2 regions of the Streptomyces sp. NPDC058371 genome follow, and region 2 is predicted to be linked to the other one. Evidence: predicted binding sites of a transcription regulator. Region 2 holds the regulator's gene; the other holds the start of a gene.
The links. The regulator HrcA, encoded in region 2, represses chaperone genes, less so after heat shock. The targets are predictions, from matches to a motif close to TTNGCACTCNGNNNNNCNGAGTGCNAA.

Region 1 (7,590 bases), on a different contig from region 2:
GTCCCACTTCATCGAGATCCTGGAGTTTCCGTCGTACGAGGAGGCGATGCGGAACTCGAACCTTCCGGAGACCGACACGATCTTCCGCGAGATGGTCGCCCTCTGTGACGAGATGCCCACCTTCACGGATCTGGATGTGGTGCGCGACGAGCAGTTGCACGCGGACAACGCGCGCCGGTTCTTCGAGACGGTCGGCGCGGCGGGTGAACTGCCGCCGCTCAACGACCTGATCGCGGAGAACTATCACGACCACGATCCCGCCAACGAGCAGGACACCATCGGACTCGACGCGATGCGGAGCGAGATCGGGATGTACCGGAGCGGGTTCGACTTCGCCTTCACCGTCGACGACCAGATCGCCGAGGGCGACCGCGTGTGCACGCGGTGGACCTGGAGCGGCACCCACAAGGGCGACTTCATGGGAATCCCGGCCACCGGCAAGAAGGTCACCATGACCGGGACGACCATCTTCCGGTGCCAGGAGGACGGAAAGATCGCCGAGGGCTGGTGGCAGAACGACCGGCTGGGGCTGATGGCCCAGCTCGGGGTGCTCGACGAGCTCGAGACCTAGGCCCTGTCGGCGCCGGAGACGGCAGAAGCCTCCCTTTCCCGGCTGGGAAAGGGAGGCTTCTGTGACCTAACGGCCCGGTGGGCCTGTCGGCCTGTCGGCCTGGAGGCCGGGCGGCCTCAGTGCGAGTGACCGTGACCGTGGCTGTGACCGGCCTCGCCCTCGTCGTCCGCCGGCTTCTCGACGACCAGGGTCTCGGTCGTCAGCAGCAGGGAGGCGATGGACGCGGCGTTCTCCAGCGCGGAGCGGGTGACCTTGACCGGGTCGATGACGCCGGCCTTGACCAGGTCGCCGTACTCACCGGTCGCGGCGTTGAAGCCCTGGCCCTTGTCGAGCTCGGCGACCTTGGAGGTGATGACGTAACCCTCCAGGCCGGCGTTCTCAGCGATCCAGCGCAGCGGCTCGACGGCGGCGCGGCGGACGACCGCGACACCCGTGGCCTCGTCGCCGGTCTTGCCGAGGTTGCCCTCGAGGACCTTCACGGCGTGGACGAGCGCGGAGCCACCACCGGAGACGATGCCCTCCTCGACCGCGGCGCGGGTCGCGGAGATGGCGTCCTCCAGACGGTGCTTCTTCTCCTTGAGCTCGACCTCGGTCGCGGCGCCGACCTTGATCACGCACACGCCGCCGGCCAGCTTCGCGAGGCGCTCCTGGAGCTTCTCGCGGTCCCAGTCGGAGTCGGTGTTCTCGATCTCGGCCTTGATCTGGTTGATCCGGCCGGCGACCTCGTCGGAGCTGCCGCCACCGTCGACGATGGTGGTGTCGTCCTTGGTGACGGTCACGCGGCGGGCGGTGCCCAGCACGTCCAGGCCGACCTGGTCGAGCTTGAGGCCGACCTCCTCGGCGATGACCTGACCACCGGTGAGGGTGGCGATGTCGCCGAGCATGGCCTTGCGGCGGTCACCGAAGCCGGGGGCCTTCACCGCGACGGCGTTGAAGGTGCCGCGGATCTTGTTCACGACCAGGGTCGACAGGGCCTCGCCCTCGACGTCCTCGGCGATGATCAGCAGCGGCTTGGAGGCGTTGGCCTGGATGACCTTCTCCAGCAGCGGCAGCAGGTCCTGGATGGAGCTGACCTTGCCCTGGTGGATGAGGATGTACGGGTCGTCGAGGACGGCCTCCATACGCTCCTGGTCGGACACCATGTACGGCGACAGGTAGCCCTTGTCGAAGGCCATGCCCTCGGTGAAGTCGAGCTCCAGACCGAAGGTGTTGGACTCCTCGACGGTGATGACACCGTCCTTGCCGACCTTGTCCATCGCTTCGGCGATGAGCTCGCCGACCTGCGGGTCCTGGGCGGACAGACCGGCGACGGCGGCGATGTCGGACTTCTCGTCGATCGGCCGGGCGGTCGCGAGGAGCTCCTCGGACACGGCCTTGACCGCGGCGTCGATGCCCTTCTTGAGCAGGGCCGGGGAGGCACCCGCGGCAACGTTCTTCAGGCCCTCGCGGACGAGCGCCTGGGCCAGCACGGTGGCGGTGGTGGTGCCGTCACCCGCGATGTCGTTGGTCTTGGTCGCCACCTCCTTCACCAGCTGGGCACCGAGGTTCTCGTACGGGTCCTCGATCTCGACCTCGCGGGCGATGGTGACGCCGTCGTTGGTGATGGTGGGGGCGCCGAACTTCTTGTCGATGACGACGTTGCGGCCCTTGGGGCCGATCGTCACCTTCACTGTGTCGGCAAGCTTGTTGACGCCGCGCTCAAGGGCGCGACGGGCGTCCTCGTCGAACTTCAGGATCTTCGCCATGGGAGCGATTCAGCCCTCTCGGAAAACTTGGGAGAAACGAACTGCGCCCCCAGCGCCCGGCTTCTTAGGTCGCGGGGGCCAGGGGCGCAGTTCACTGCAAAACTGGGTGAATTACTTCTCGATGATCGCGAGCACGTCGCGAGCCGAGAGGACGAGGTACTCCTCGCCGTTGTACTTCACCTCGGTGCCGCCGTACTTGCTGTAGAGCACTACGTCGCCGACGGTGACGTCGAGCGGAAGACGGTTACCGTCCTCGAAGCGACCCGGGCCCACGGCCAGGACGACGCCCTCCTGGGGCTTCTCCTTGGCAGTGTCCGGGATGACCAGGCCAGAGGCGGTGGTCTGCTCGGCGTCGAGCGGCTGGACCACAATGCGGTCCTCGAGCGGCTTGATGGCAACCTTGGAGCTGGTGGTCGTCACGATCCGACCTCCCCCTTCGGAGATCTCACGGGGTTAACTGTCTGAGGTGGCGACCAGGTCGATCCGTCGTCGCGGGTGCCGGACCTGCCCGTCGCTATTGGCACTCTCCAGTGGGGAGTGCCAGACCCGAGACTATGACTGCGATTAGCACTCGGTCAAGCGGAGTGCCAAACGCCTGCCGGCGCGGCGGGGGATTTGGGTGCCCTGGGCGGGGGCGGGCGTCTTCTGGGGGCGCTGCCCCCAGGCCCCCGTATCGGCCTGGACGGCCTTGTCCTCAAACGCCGGACGGGCTGGTTCTCCCCCGGATAGTCCTCCAGACGCACGAGCGGGATGCCCCCTACAGGTAGTCCTCGAGGCGAGCGGGCGTCAGGCCCTGGGACTGGATGCGGCGCAACAGGCGGGTCATGGTTGCGGTGACGTCGGGTTCTTCGGGGCCGAGGAGGATGTCGCCCGGGTGCAGCCGGCCGGCGTCGGCGTCCCGGCCCAGTACGACGGCGGAGACACCGCAGTCGGCGGCGGCCCGCAGCGTGGTGGTGTCGTAGGTGCCGTACGGGGGGCGGAGCAGCCGGGGGCGGATGCCGAAGCGGTGCCTGAGCTTCTCCTGCTGGCCGCAGATCTCGGCGCGCTGGCCGGCGTACGGCAGGCCGCGCAGCGAGGTGTGGTCGAGGGTGTGGTTCTGCACGCTCGCGCCGAACGCCCGCAGTTGCGCGAAGTGCCCGTACCCGGGCCCGACGACGCTGTCCGTGAGGAACATGCTGACCGGCAGCCGCAGTTCACGGACCATGTCGACGAACCGCGGATCCCGCTCGGCGCCGTCGTCGTACGTCATGAAGACCACCTTGTCCCGGGTGGGGACGTGGTCGACCACCGGCGGCAGGCCGGGGCCGGCGGCGGGCGCGGCGGCCCGCCGGTCGGGGCGCCCGGGGGCCGCGGCGAGCGGGGCGGCCAGCCCCCAGCGGCGGTACGTCGCGGCGGTCGGCCGCTGCGGTGCGTGGGTGCGCACGCGCTCCGCCGCCTTCTTGCCCAGCCGTTCGATCGGGTCGACGGACTGGGCGCAGCCGGTGACCCCGGTGAGCAGCGCGGAGGCGAGCAGGCCGGCCAGCAGGGTGCGGGCCCGCGCGGTCATCGGGGGCACTCCGGTCGTACGTCCCGGGCGGGGCGTACGGGCACCCTCACAGGTAGTCCTCCAGCCGCGCCACGGCGTACCCCTCGTCCGTGACCTTCTTCAGGAAGCGGCGGACCATGTCGGGCATGGTGCCCTTCCAGTCCTCACGGCCCCGGAAGTGGGTCAGGACGATGTCGCCGGGGTGCAGGGACCGGTCCCACTCGCGGTACTCCCAGTGGTCGACGAAGACCTCTTCGTTCCAGATCGGCGCGTACCTGATGCCGCAGGACTTGGCGGCGCGCAGGGTGTCCTCGTTGTAGTTGCCGTAGGGCGGCCGGAAGAGGGACGGGCGCTTGCCGAACTGCTTCCTCATCACGTCCTGCATGCCGCAGATCTCGTGCTTCTGCTGGTCGTACGAGAGCCCGGGCAGGTAGGGGTGGTGCAGGGTGTGGTTGTTCAGGGTGATCCCGCGGGCCTGCATCTTCCTGAAGTAGCCGTAGTTCTCGTTGGCGAGGTAGTCGCTGAGGAAGGCGGTGTACGGGATCTTCAGGTCGCTCATCATCTTCAGGAACGCCGGGTCCTTCTCGGCGCCGTCGTCGATGGTGAGGAAGACGACCTTGTCCTTGGTGGGGATGGTCGTGAAGACGGGGGGCAGCTCGTCCTGGTCCTCGACCTCGAAGCCCTTGCGGGCCTCGATCACCGGCTTCTTCGCCGGGGCGGGCGGCGCGGCCAGCGGGGTCTTGGCCAGGCCCCAGCGCTTGGCCGCGGCGACTCGTGCGGCCTGCGCGACACGCAGCTTCGAGGCGTACGAGTCCAGGGCGCGGGCCGGCGGCGCGTGCAGCGCCTGCGGTCCGTGGGCGCCCTTGACGGCGGAGTCGGTGCCGGCGCAGCCGGCGGCGAGCGCGGCGGCCGCGAGCCCGGCGAGGGCGCCCCGGACCCCTCCCACCGCGGTCCGCTTCGTGCGGTTTTCATCATTTTGTCGTACGAGTCGCATGGCGCCGGATCCTCCCAGGTCACCGCCGCCGGGACGGGCCGACACCGCCGCCGGGCGCGCACCGTCCACCGACTGGCCCACAATGGGCCGGTGAACGACCTGGATCCGCTGGCCTCCTTCGCCTCCCTCCGCACTCCCGAGGGCCGCGCCCTGCTCGACGCGGCGCGCGGCACCGAGCCGGCCCAGGAGCTGGCCGTGGCGACCCGGCTGCGCCGCGACCATCCGGCGCCCCTGGTGACGGCGGTGCTCGCCCAGACGCGGCTGCGGCAGCGGGCGGCGGCGAAGTTCGGGGCCGAGGACGCGGAGCGGATGTTCTTCACGCCGAACGGGGTCGAGCAGTCCACCCGGACGAGCGTCGCGACATATCGCGCGGAGCGCTTCGGCGCGCTGGGCGTCCGGTCCGTCGCCGACCTCTGCTGCGGTATCGGCGGCGACGCGATCGCGCTGGCCCGCGCCGGGATCCGGGTCCTCGCCGTCGACCGGGACCCGCTGACGGTGGCGGCGGCCCGCGCGAACGCCGACGCGCTCGGTCTCGCGGACCTGATCGAGGTGCGCGAGGCGGACGTCACGGAGGTGGCCACCGAGGAGTACGACGCGGTCTTCGTGGACCCGGGCCGGCGCGGTGGACGCGGCCGGATCTTCGATCCCGAGGCGTACTCGCCGCCGCTCTCCTGGGCGGTCGGGGCGGCCCTGAAGGCACCCCGGGCCGCCCTGAAGATCGCGCCGGGCGTCCCGCACGAGGCGATTCCGGCGGAGGCCGAGGCCGAGTGGATCTCGGACGGCGGGGACGTGAAGGAGGCCGTGCTGTGGTTCGGCACGGAACCGGGCCTGGTCCGCGCCACCCTGCTGCCGGGCCCCCGTGAGCTGCGCGGCCGGGGGCTGCCCGACCCGTCGGTGCGGCCGCTCGGGCGCTATCTGTACGAGCCCGACGGCGCCGTCATCCGCGCCCATCTCGTCGCGGAGGTGGCCGAGGAGCTGGACGGCGGCCTGCTCGACGAGACGATCGCGTACGTGACCGCCGACGGCCTGCGCCCGACCCCGTACGCGACCGCCTACGAGATCACCGACCAACTCCCCTTCAACGTCAAGAAGTTGAAGGCGCTGCTGCGGGAGCGCGGGGTCGGCATCCTCACCGTGAAGAAGCGCGGCTCGGCCGTCGAACCGGAGGAGCTGCGACGGAAGGTGAAGCCGCAGGGGCCCAACTCGGCGACGGTGTTCCTCACCCGGGTGGCGGGAGCACCGACGATGCTGGTCGGCCACCCGGCCTAGACCCCCCGCCGCTCGGGCGCCCGCCGAGACCCGCTCCGGCCGGCCACCCCGCCGAGGCTCCCCCCCTTCCGGCCGCCCCGCGACTCCCGCCGGCCGGGCTCCCCACCCGGGCTCCCGCCGGTCAGGCGTCCGCCCCCGCGAGCGCCGGCTCAGCGGCACTCCTCCGCGCGGGCCCGCAGCAGTTCGCGTTCCCGTTCGTTGCGGGCGAGGGACGCGGCGCGTTCGAACTCCGCCCGGGCCTCCCGCGTACGGCCGAGCCGGGCGAGCAGGTCGCCACGCACGCTGGGCAGCAAGTGGTAGTCGCCGAGAGCCGGTTCGGCGGCCAGGGCGTCGACCAGGGCGAGGGCGGGCTCGGGGCCCTCGGCCATGGAGACGGCGACCGCACGGTTCAACTCGACCACCGGGGACGGGGAACGGGCCGCGAGCAGGTCGTACAGGGCGACGATCCGGCGCCAGTCCGTGTCCTCGTACGCGTACGCCTGGGCGTGGCAGGCGGCGATCGCGGCCTGCAGGGCGTACGGGCCGGGGCCGCCGGTGGAGACGGCGTTGGCGCGGCCGAGCGCCGCGAATCCGCGGCGGATCAGCATCCGGTTCCAGCGCCGGCGGTTCTGGTCCCTGAGCAGCACCGGCTCGCCCGCGGGGCCGGTGCGGGCGGCCGTCCGCGACGACTGGAGCTCCAACAGCGCGGTCAGCCCGTGCACTTCGGGCTCCTTGGGCATCAACTCGGCCAGTACGCGGGCCAGCCGCAGGGCGTCCTCGCACAGGGCGGGCCGCAGCAGGTCGTCGCCCGCGGTGGCCGCGTACCCCTCGTTGAAGATCAGGTAGATGACCTCCAGGACCGACCCCAGCCGGGCCTCGCGCTCCGGACCGTACGGCACCTCGAAGGCGACGCCCTTCGCGGCCAGTGTCCGTTTGGCGCGCACGATCCGCTGGGCGACCGTCGCCTCGGGGGCGAGGTAGGCGCGGGCGATCTCGGGCGTGGTCAGGCCGCCGAGCAGCCGGAGCGTGAGGGCGATACGGGCCTCGGCGGACAGCACCGGATGGCAGGCGGTGAAGACGAGCCGCAGCAGGTCGTCGTCGATGTCGTCCGGGTCGGCGGGCGCGTCGACGTGCTGCGGGGCGCTCTCCAGGTCCCGCCCGACCTCGGCCAGCTTGCGCGCGTAGCGCTCCCGGCGCCGTACGAGATCGATCGCGCGATGCTTGGCGGTGGCCGTCAGCCAGGCGCCCGGGTTGTCCGGCACGCCGTCCCGCGGCCACTGCTCCAGGGCGGCGACCAGCGCGTCCTGCGCCAGCTCCTCGGCGATGCCGACGTCCCGCACGATCCGGGTGACGCCCGCGATGATCCGGGGCGACTCGATCCGGAAGATCGTCTCGACGGCGGCGACGGCCTCGTCGGCCGTGCTGTCGCCCCCGGTCCCGGCGTCGGCTGAGGCGGAGGTCGCGGGTGCGGCGGTGGGCTGCTCGGTCACAGCCCACCATGAGACAC
Region 2 (7,590 bases):
ACCGGCGGTCGCCGCCGGGGACGGTCCCATGAGCCTCGCCGGGGACGGCTCCATCAGCCTCAACGGGGACGGCTCCATGAGCGCCACCGCGGACGGTGGGGAGCCGGCGCGCCTCGGGGCGGACGTGCCGAACGGCGCCGGAGCGACCGCATCGACCGGCCCTGGAGTGACCGCCTCCACCGGTCCCGGCGTGATCGCCCCCACCGGTCCCGCGGCGGATCCGTCCGCCGGCGCGGACCCGCCGGCCGGTCTCGTCGTGGAGGTCTCCGACCACCACCCCTCCCGTGCCGTGCGCGAGGGCGGCACCGAACACCCTTACGGCACCCCGGAGTACGGGCGCGGACTGCGACTCGTCTCCGCGCTCTCCGCCGAGTGGGGCGTCACGTACCGCCCCGGCGTCAAGACCGTATGGGCGCGGCTGCCCGTCGGCGGGGCCGCGGCCGCCGAGCCGACGACCGAGACGTACACCGGTGAGCCCGTCCTCGAGCACGGCGCCACGGTCGCCGACCTGTTCGCCCCCGAACCGCGGCGGAGCCTCCCGCAGGATCACGACTGGGTGGGCCGCGGTGCCCTCTCCTTCCTCGCCGAGGCCTCCGACCTGCTCGCCGGACAGCTCGACGAGGACCTGGTCGCCGCGCTCGCCGGTCAGCTCCTCGTCCCCCGGATCGCCGACTGGTGTGCGGTCTGGCTGGAGGACGAGATCACCGGCTGGCGCGGGTCCGAGCGGGCGGGCAGCGGCGCGGGACCACGCCTCGCCCGCGTCTGGCACGGCAGCGAGAACCGCATCGAGGAGCTGCGCCGAGCCCTGGAGAAGGACCCGCCGCGGCTGTCCGACTCGGTGCGCTCCCGGGCCGTACCCGTGCCCTGGCCCGGGGAGGCACTGGGCGCGCACGCGGCGAGCGGGGCGGCCCTCGCGTACCGGCTGATCGCCGGCGGGCGGCCGCTGGGCACCCTGGTCATCGGACGGGCCGGACTGCCCGCCTTCTCGGACGAGGTCAGCGGGCTCGTCGAGGACCTCAGCCGGCGGGTGGCCCTCGCCATCGGCGCGGCCCGCCAGTACGCGCGCCAGGCCACCATCAGCCGGGTCCTCCAGCGCGGCCTGCTGCCCGGAGCCGTCGCCGAGATCCCCAAGGTGCGCAGCGCGCTCGTGTACGAGCCGTGCGACAAGGGCGGACCCAGCGGCGACTTCTACGACCTGTTCCCGGCGGGCGACGGGCGCTGGTGCTTCGCGGTCGGCGACGTTCAGGGCAAGGGACCCGAGGCCGCCGTCGTCATCGGGCTCGCCCGCCCCTGGGTACGGCTGCTGGCCCGCGAGGGCTACCAGGTCGCGGACGTCCTCGACCGCCTCAACCAGCTGCTGCTCGACGACGCGACGGAGGCGGCGGACGCGGCAGCCCGCGCGCTGGTCGCGGCCGGCGGACCGGGCCTCGCCGACCCCGAGGGCCCGCAGACCCGCTTCCTGTCCATGCTCTACGGCGAGCTGGTGCCCTTCGACGGCGGAGTGCGCTGCACGCTGGCCTCCGCCGGGCACCCGTTGCCGCTGCTCCTGGGGCCCGACGGCGGCGTGCGGGAGGTGGCCCGCCCGCAGACCCTCCTCGGGGTCGTGGAGGACGCGACGTACACCTCCGAGGACTTCGAGCTGCATCCCGGTGACAGCCTGCTCTGTGTCACCGACGGGGTCACCGAGCGGCGCGACGGCCCCCGCCAGTTCGACGACGGGGACGGCCTCGCGACGGCCCTCGCCGGCTGCGCCGGGATGGGCGCCGAGCTGATCGCGGAGCGCATCCGGCGGCTGGTGCACGAGTTCGGCGGCAAACCGCCGGACGACGATCTGGCGCTGCTGGTGCTCCAGGCGGAATGAACAGCAGCGGCACGAGCCGGAGCGGTGCAGCGGAGGGGAGAGGGGGTTCCGTGGCAGGGGCAGGGGCAGGGGCAGGGGCAGGGGCAGGGGCAGGGGCAGGGGCGGGGGCGGGGGAAGGGCGGAGGGGGAGCGGGTTCCCGAGGCCGGGACGGGGATGTGCGCCGGTGCTGGACAATGGAAGGCATGCCTTCCGCACTCCCCGACGGTGAGCCCGTCCCCGACGACGGCGCGTTGCCCGCGCAGGCCCTGGCCGGAGCCGCCGAGCGCCCCCTCGGGTTCTACCTCCACGTGCCGTACTGCGCGACCCGCTGCGGCTACTGCGACTTCAACACCTACACGGCCACCGAGCTGCGGGGCACCGGAGGTGTGCTCGCCTCCCGCGACAACTACGCGTCGACCCTGATCGACGAGGTCCGCCTGGCCCGCAAGGTGCTCGGCGACGACCCGCGCCCCGTCCGCACGGTCTTCGTCGGCGGCGGTACGCCCACACTGCTGGCGGCCGACGATCTCGTACGGATGCTGGCCGCGGTCCGGGAGGAGTTCGGGCTCGCGGACGACGCGGAGATCACCACGGAGGCGAATCCGGAGTCCGTCGACCCGGCGTATCTGGCGACCCTCCGTGCCGGGGGCTTCAACCGGATCTCCTTCGGCATGCAGAGCGCCCGGCAGCACGTGCTCAAGGTCCTCGACCGCACGCACACCCCCGGCCGCCCCGAGGCCTGTGTGGCCGAGGCCCGCGCGGCCGGCTTCGACCACGTGAACCTGGACCTCATCTACGGCACCCCGGGTGAGTCCGACGACGACTGGCGCGCCTCGCTGGAAGCCGCGCTCGGCGCCGGTCCCGACCACGTCTCGGCCTACGCCCTGATCGTGGAGGAGGGCACCCAGCTCGCCCGGCGCATCCGCCGCGGTGAGGTCCCGATGACGGACGACGACGTCCACGCGGACCGCTATCTCATCGCCGACGAGGTGCTCTCCGCGGCGGGCTTCGACTGGTACGAGGTGTCCAACTGGGCCACGTCCGACGCCGGGCGCTGCCTCCACAACGAGCTGTACTGGCGCGGTGCCGACTGGTGGGGGGCCGGGCCCGGGGCCCACAGCCATGTGGGCGGGGTGCGGTGGTGGAACGTGAAGCATCCCGGGGCGTATGCCGGGACGCTGGCTGCCGGGAGGTCTCCCGGGGCAGGGCGCGAGGTCCTCTCCGAGGAGGACCGGCGGGTGGAGCGGATCCTTCTGGAGCTGCGGCTTCGGGAGGGGTGTCCCTTGGCGCTGCTCCGCCCGGACGGGCTGGCGGCGTCCCGGCGGGCGCTGTCCGACGGGCTCCTCGAGCCCGGCCCCTACGAGGCCGGGCTTGCCGTCCTCACCCTGCGCGGGCGGTTGCTCGCGGACGCGGTGGTCCGCGACCTGGTGGACTGAGGGGTTCTCCCGCCCCGCCGCCCCTGCCCGTCCCGTACCCGGGGGCCCTTTCGCGCCGACGCGCTCGTCCTCAAACGCCGGGTGGGGCCGGATCCAGCCCCACCTACTCCGGGGCCGTGACGAAGTCGATGAGTTCCTCGACGCGGCCCAGGAGCTCCGGCTCCAGATCCTTGTAGGAGTGGACGCGGGACAGGATGTGCTGCCAGGCCGCGCCGGTGTTCTCCGGCCAGCCGAGGGCGCGGCACACGCCGGTCTTCCAGTCCTGGCCGCGGGGAACGCGGGGCCAGGAGGGGATGCCGACGGAGGACGGCTTCACCGCTTCCCAGATGTCGATGTACGGGTGACCGACGACGAGCGCGTGCTCGCTGGTGACGGCCTCCGCGATACGGGACTCCTTCGAACCGGGGACGAGATGGTCGACGAGGACGCCGAGCCGGGCATCGGGACCGGGCGCGAAGTCGGTGACGATCGAGGGCAGGTCGTCGATGCCCTCCAGGTACTCGACGACGACGCCCTCGATGCGCAGGTCGTCGCCCCAGACCCGCTCGACGAGCTCGGCGTCGTGCCGGCCCTCCACGTAGATGCGCCCGGCCCGGGCCACGCGGGCGCGCGCACCGGGCACGGCGACCGAACCGGAGGCCGTACGGGAGGGACGTGCCGGAGCGGCGGACGGGCGGACGAGGGTGACCACCCTGCCCTCCAGGAGGAAGCCGCGCGGCTCCAGCGGGAACACCCGGTGCTTGCCGAAGCGGTCCTCCAGCGTCACCGTGCCCGCCTCGCAGCGGATCACCGCGCCGCAGAAGCCGGTGCCGGGCTCCTCGACCACCAGCCCGGGCTCCGCCGGGACCTCGGGCACGGGCTTGGGCTTCTTCCACGGCGGCGTGAGATCCGGAGAGTACTGGCGCATTCGGATGACGATAGGAGAAGGCGGACCGCGGCGCCGTACGGCCTTCTACGACACGCCGAAGCGCGTCGCCAGCGCGTCCCGCTGGGCCCGGACAAACGCCGCATTCACCGCGTCCCCGTGCCCCGGTACGTACACCGCGTCCTCGCCGCCCAGATCCAGCAGCCGGTCCAGGGCCGCGGGCCAGCGGGCGGGAACGGCGTCCGGTCCGGCCTGCGGCTCGCCGGACTCCTCCACCAGGTCGCCGCAGAAGACGATTTCCGGACAGTCGACGCCCGGCACCAGCACCACCAGGTCGTGACGCGTGTGGCCGGGGCCCACATTCGCCAGCAGGACCTGTACGCCGCCGCCCAGGTCCAGGGTCCACTCGCCGGACACGGAGTAGTCCGGGCGGGCGAGCAGCCGCGCGGCCTCGGCGGCCTCGTCCGGGTCGAGACCGTTGCGCACGGCGTCCGCCCGGAGCTCCTCGCGGCCCGACGCGGAGGTGAGGGCGGCGTCCACGCCCACCGCGCCGAACACCTCCACCTCGGCGAAGGCGCTCGCGCCGAAGACATGGTCGAAGTGGGGATGCGTGAGCGCGAGATGGGTCACACGGCACCGGGTGCCGAGGATCCGTTGCGCCGCGGCACGCAACCGCGCGCCCTCGGCCCGGCTCGACCCGGCGTCGATCATGAGCGCCGCGCCCTCGCCCACCACGAGCCCGGTGGTGCAGTCCCAGACCGGAAGGCGCCGCCGCCCCACGCGGGGTGCGAGTTCCTCCCATCCCAGCTCTTCCCAAGTCAGCTTCATACGATGACGCTAGCCGCGGGGCACTACGACGGCACGACATCGCAGGACACGTCCGTACACCCGGCGCGGTGTCCTGGGGCCGCCCTTGCCGGGGCCGTACCTCCCCGCCGTACACTGGCTCGGGGAACGCTGGCACTCGCACGCGCTGAGTGCCAGGACGAAGGTCAGCGAAGACCACGGTGCCGACTTCAGGAGGTGTGCGCGATGCTCAGCGAACGCAGGCTGGAAGTGCTGCGCGCCATCGTCCAGGACTACGTCGGGACCGAGGAGCCGGTCGGCTCCAAGGCGCTGACCGAGCGGCACCGCCTGGGCGTCTCCCCGGCCACCGTCCGCAACGACATGGCGGCCCTGGAGGACGAGGGGTACATCGCGCAGCCGCACACCAGCGCCGGGCGCATCCCCACCGACAAGGGCTACCGGCTGTTCGTCGACAAGCTGGCCGGCGTCAAGCCGATGACGGCGCCCGAGCGCCGCGCCATCCAGAACTTCCTCGACGGGGCCGTCGACCTGGACGACGTGGTGGGCCGCACGGTACGGCTGCTCGCGCAGCTGACCCGGCAGGTCGCCGTCGTCCAGTACCCCTCGCTGACCCGCTCGACCGTGCGGCACGTGGAGCTGCTCTCGCTCGCCCCCGCGCGCGTGATGCTCGTGCTCATCACGGACACCGGCCGGGTCGAGCAGCGGATGATCGACTGCCCGGCGCCCTTCGGCGAGACGTCACTGGCGGATCTGCGCGCGCGGCTCAACAGCCGGGTCGCGGGCCGTCGTTTCGCGGATGTGCCGCAACTGGTGCAAGATCTGCCGGATGCCTTCGAGACCGAGGACCGAGGTACGGTCGCGACGGTGCTCTCCACTCTGCTGGAGGCACTCGTCGAGGAGAACGAGGAGCGGCTGATGATCGGCGGGACCGCCAATCTCACCCGCTTCGGACATGACTTTCCCCTCACCATCCGGCCGGTGCTGGAGGCCCTTGAGGAGCAGGTCGTGCTCCTCAAGTTGCTTGGGGAGTCGACGGATTCGGGCATGACCGTACGGATCGGTCACGAGAACGTCCACGAGGGCCTCAACTCCACGTCCGTGGTCTCGGTCGGCTACGGTTCGGGCGTCGAAGCAGTAGCAAAACTTGGCGTGGTCGGTCCGACCCGCATGGATTACCCGGGAACGATGGGAGCGGTACGCGCAGTGGCACGGTACGTCGGACAGATCCTGGCGGAGTCGTAAGTGGCCACGGACTACTACGCCGTACTCGGCGTGCGCCGCGACGCTTCCCAGGACGAGATCAAGAAGGCGTTCCGGAGGCTCGCTCGCGAGCTGCATCCGGACGTCAATCCCGATCCGAAGACGCAGGAGCGCTTCAAGGAGATCAACGCCGCCTACGAGGTGTTGTCGGACCCGCAGAAGAAGCAGGTCTACGACCTCGGCGGCGACCCGCTCTCGCAGAGCGGCGGCGCGGGTGCGGGCGGCTTCGGCGCCGGCGGGTTCGGGAACTTCTCGGACATCATGGACGCGTTCTTCGGCACGGCGTCGCAGCGCGGCCCGCGGTCGCGCACGCGCCGCGGCCAGGACGCCATGATCCGGCTGGAGATCGACCTCGACGAGGCCGCCTTCGGTACGACCAAGGACATCCAGGTCGACACGGCCGTGGTGTGCACCACCTGTAGCGGTGAGGGCGCAGCGCCGGGGACCTCCGCGCAGACCTGTGACATGTGCCGCGGTCGCGGTGAGGTGTCCCAGGTGACGCGGTCCTTCCTCGGCCAGGTCATGACGTCCCGCCCCTGCCCCCAGTGCCAGGGCTTCGGCACGGTGGTGCCGACGCCGTGCCCGGAGTGCGCGGGCGACGGGCGGGTGCGCTCCCGGCGGACCCTGACCGTGAAGATCCCGGCCGGCGTAGACAACGGCACGCGGATCCAGCTCGCGGGCGAGGGCGAGGTCGGCCCCGGCGGCGGCCCCGCCGGCGACCTCTACGTCGAGATCCACGAGCTGCCGCACTCGACCTTCCAGCGTCGCGGCGACGATCTGCACTGCACGGTCACGATCCCGATGACCGCGGCCTCCCTCGGCACGAAGGTGCCGCTGGAGACCCTCGACGGCCTGGAGGAGGTCGACATCCGCCCGGGCACACAGTCCGGTCAGTCGATCCCGCTGCATGCCCGCGGAATCACGCATCTGCGCGGCGGCGGCCGCGGTGACCTCATCGTCCACGTCGAGGTCACCACCCCGACGAAACTCGACCCTGAGCAGGAGCGGCTGCTTCGGGAGCTCGCGGTCCTGCGCGGCGAGGAGCGCCCCACGGGCCAGTTTCAGCCTGGGCAGCAGGGACTCTTTTCTCGACTGAAGGATGCGTTCAACGGGCGCTGAGCGCCGCCAGCCCGTGGGTCTGGGGGCGCTGCCCCCAGACCCCCGTTCGGTCTGAACGGCCTCGTCCGCAAGCGCCGGACGGGCTGGTACCGCCACCCCAATCCGGCCGTCCAGGCCCGTGAGCGGCCGGATTCGGACTTGTTCGGAGGACGTGACAACATGCCGTCATGTCCTCCGCGCTGACCGATCTCTTCCGGTATCCGATCGTGCAGGCCCCCATGGCGGGCGGTGTATCCGTGCCGCGGCTGGCCGCTGCCGTCTC

Region 1: the regulator HrcA is predicted to act here: its motif matches at 2,881-2,907, upstream of groES (co-chaperone GroES).

What each region holds. Positions count from the first base shown of each region.
Region 1 is NZ_JBHXJC010000007.1:295,468-303,057, reverse strand. It holds gene ACFWM2_RS22845 (ester cyclase) at 1-571, shown strand, start outside; gene groL (chaperonin GroEL) at 688-2,316, opposite strand; gene groES (co-chaperone GroES) at 2,428-2,736, opposite strand; gene ACFWM2_RS22830 (polysaccharide deacetylase family protein) at 3,074-3,862, opposite strand; gene ACFWM2_RS22825 (polysaccharide deacetylase family protein) at 3,909-4,835, opposite strand; gene ACFWM2_RS22820 (methyltransferase domain-containing protein) at 4,926-6,104, shown strand; gene ACFWM2_RS22815 (RNA polymerase sigma factor) at 6,254-7,573, opposite strand.
Region 2 is NZ_JBHXJC010000008.1:287,254-294,843, reverse strand. It holds gene ACFWM2_RS24375 (SpoIIE family protein phosphatase) at 1-1,861, shown strand, start outside; gene hemW (radical SAM family heme chaperone HemW) at 2,045-3,277, shown strand; gene ACFWM2_RS24365 (DUF3097 domain-containing protein) at 3,381-4,184, opposite strand; gene ACFWM2_RS24360 (MBL fold metallo-hydrolase) at 4,230-4,970, opposite strand; gene hrcA (heat-inducible transcriptional repressor HrcA) at 5,175-6,191, shown strand; gene dnaJ (molecular chaperone DnaJ) at 6,192-7,328, shown strand; gene ACFWM2_RS24345 (nitronate monooxygenase) at 7,496-7,590, shown strand, end outside.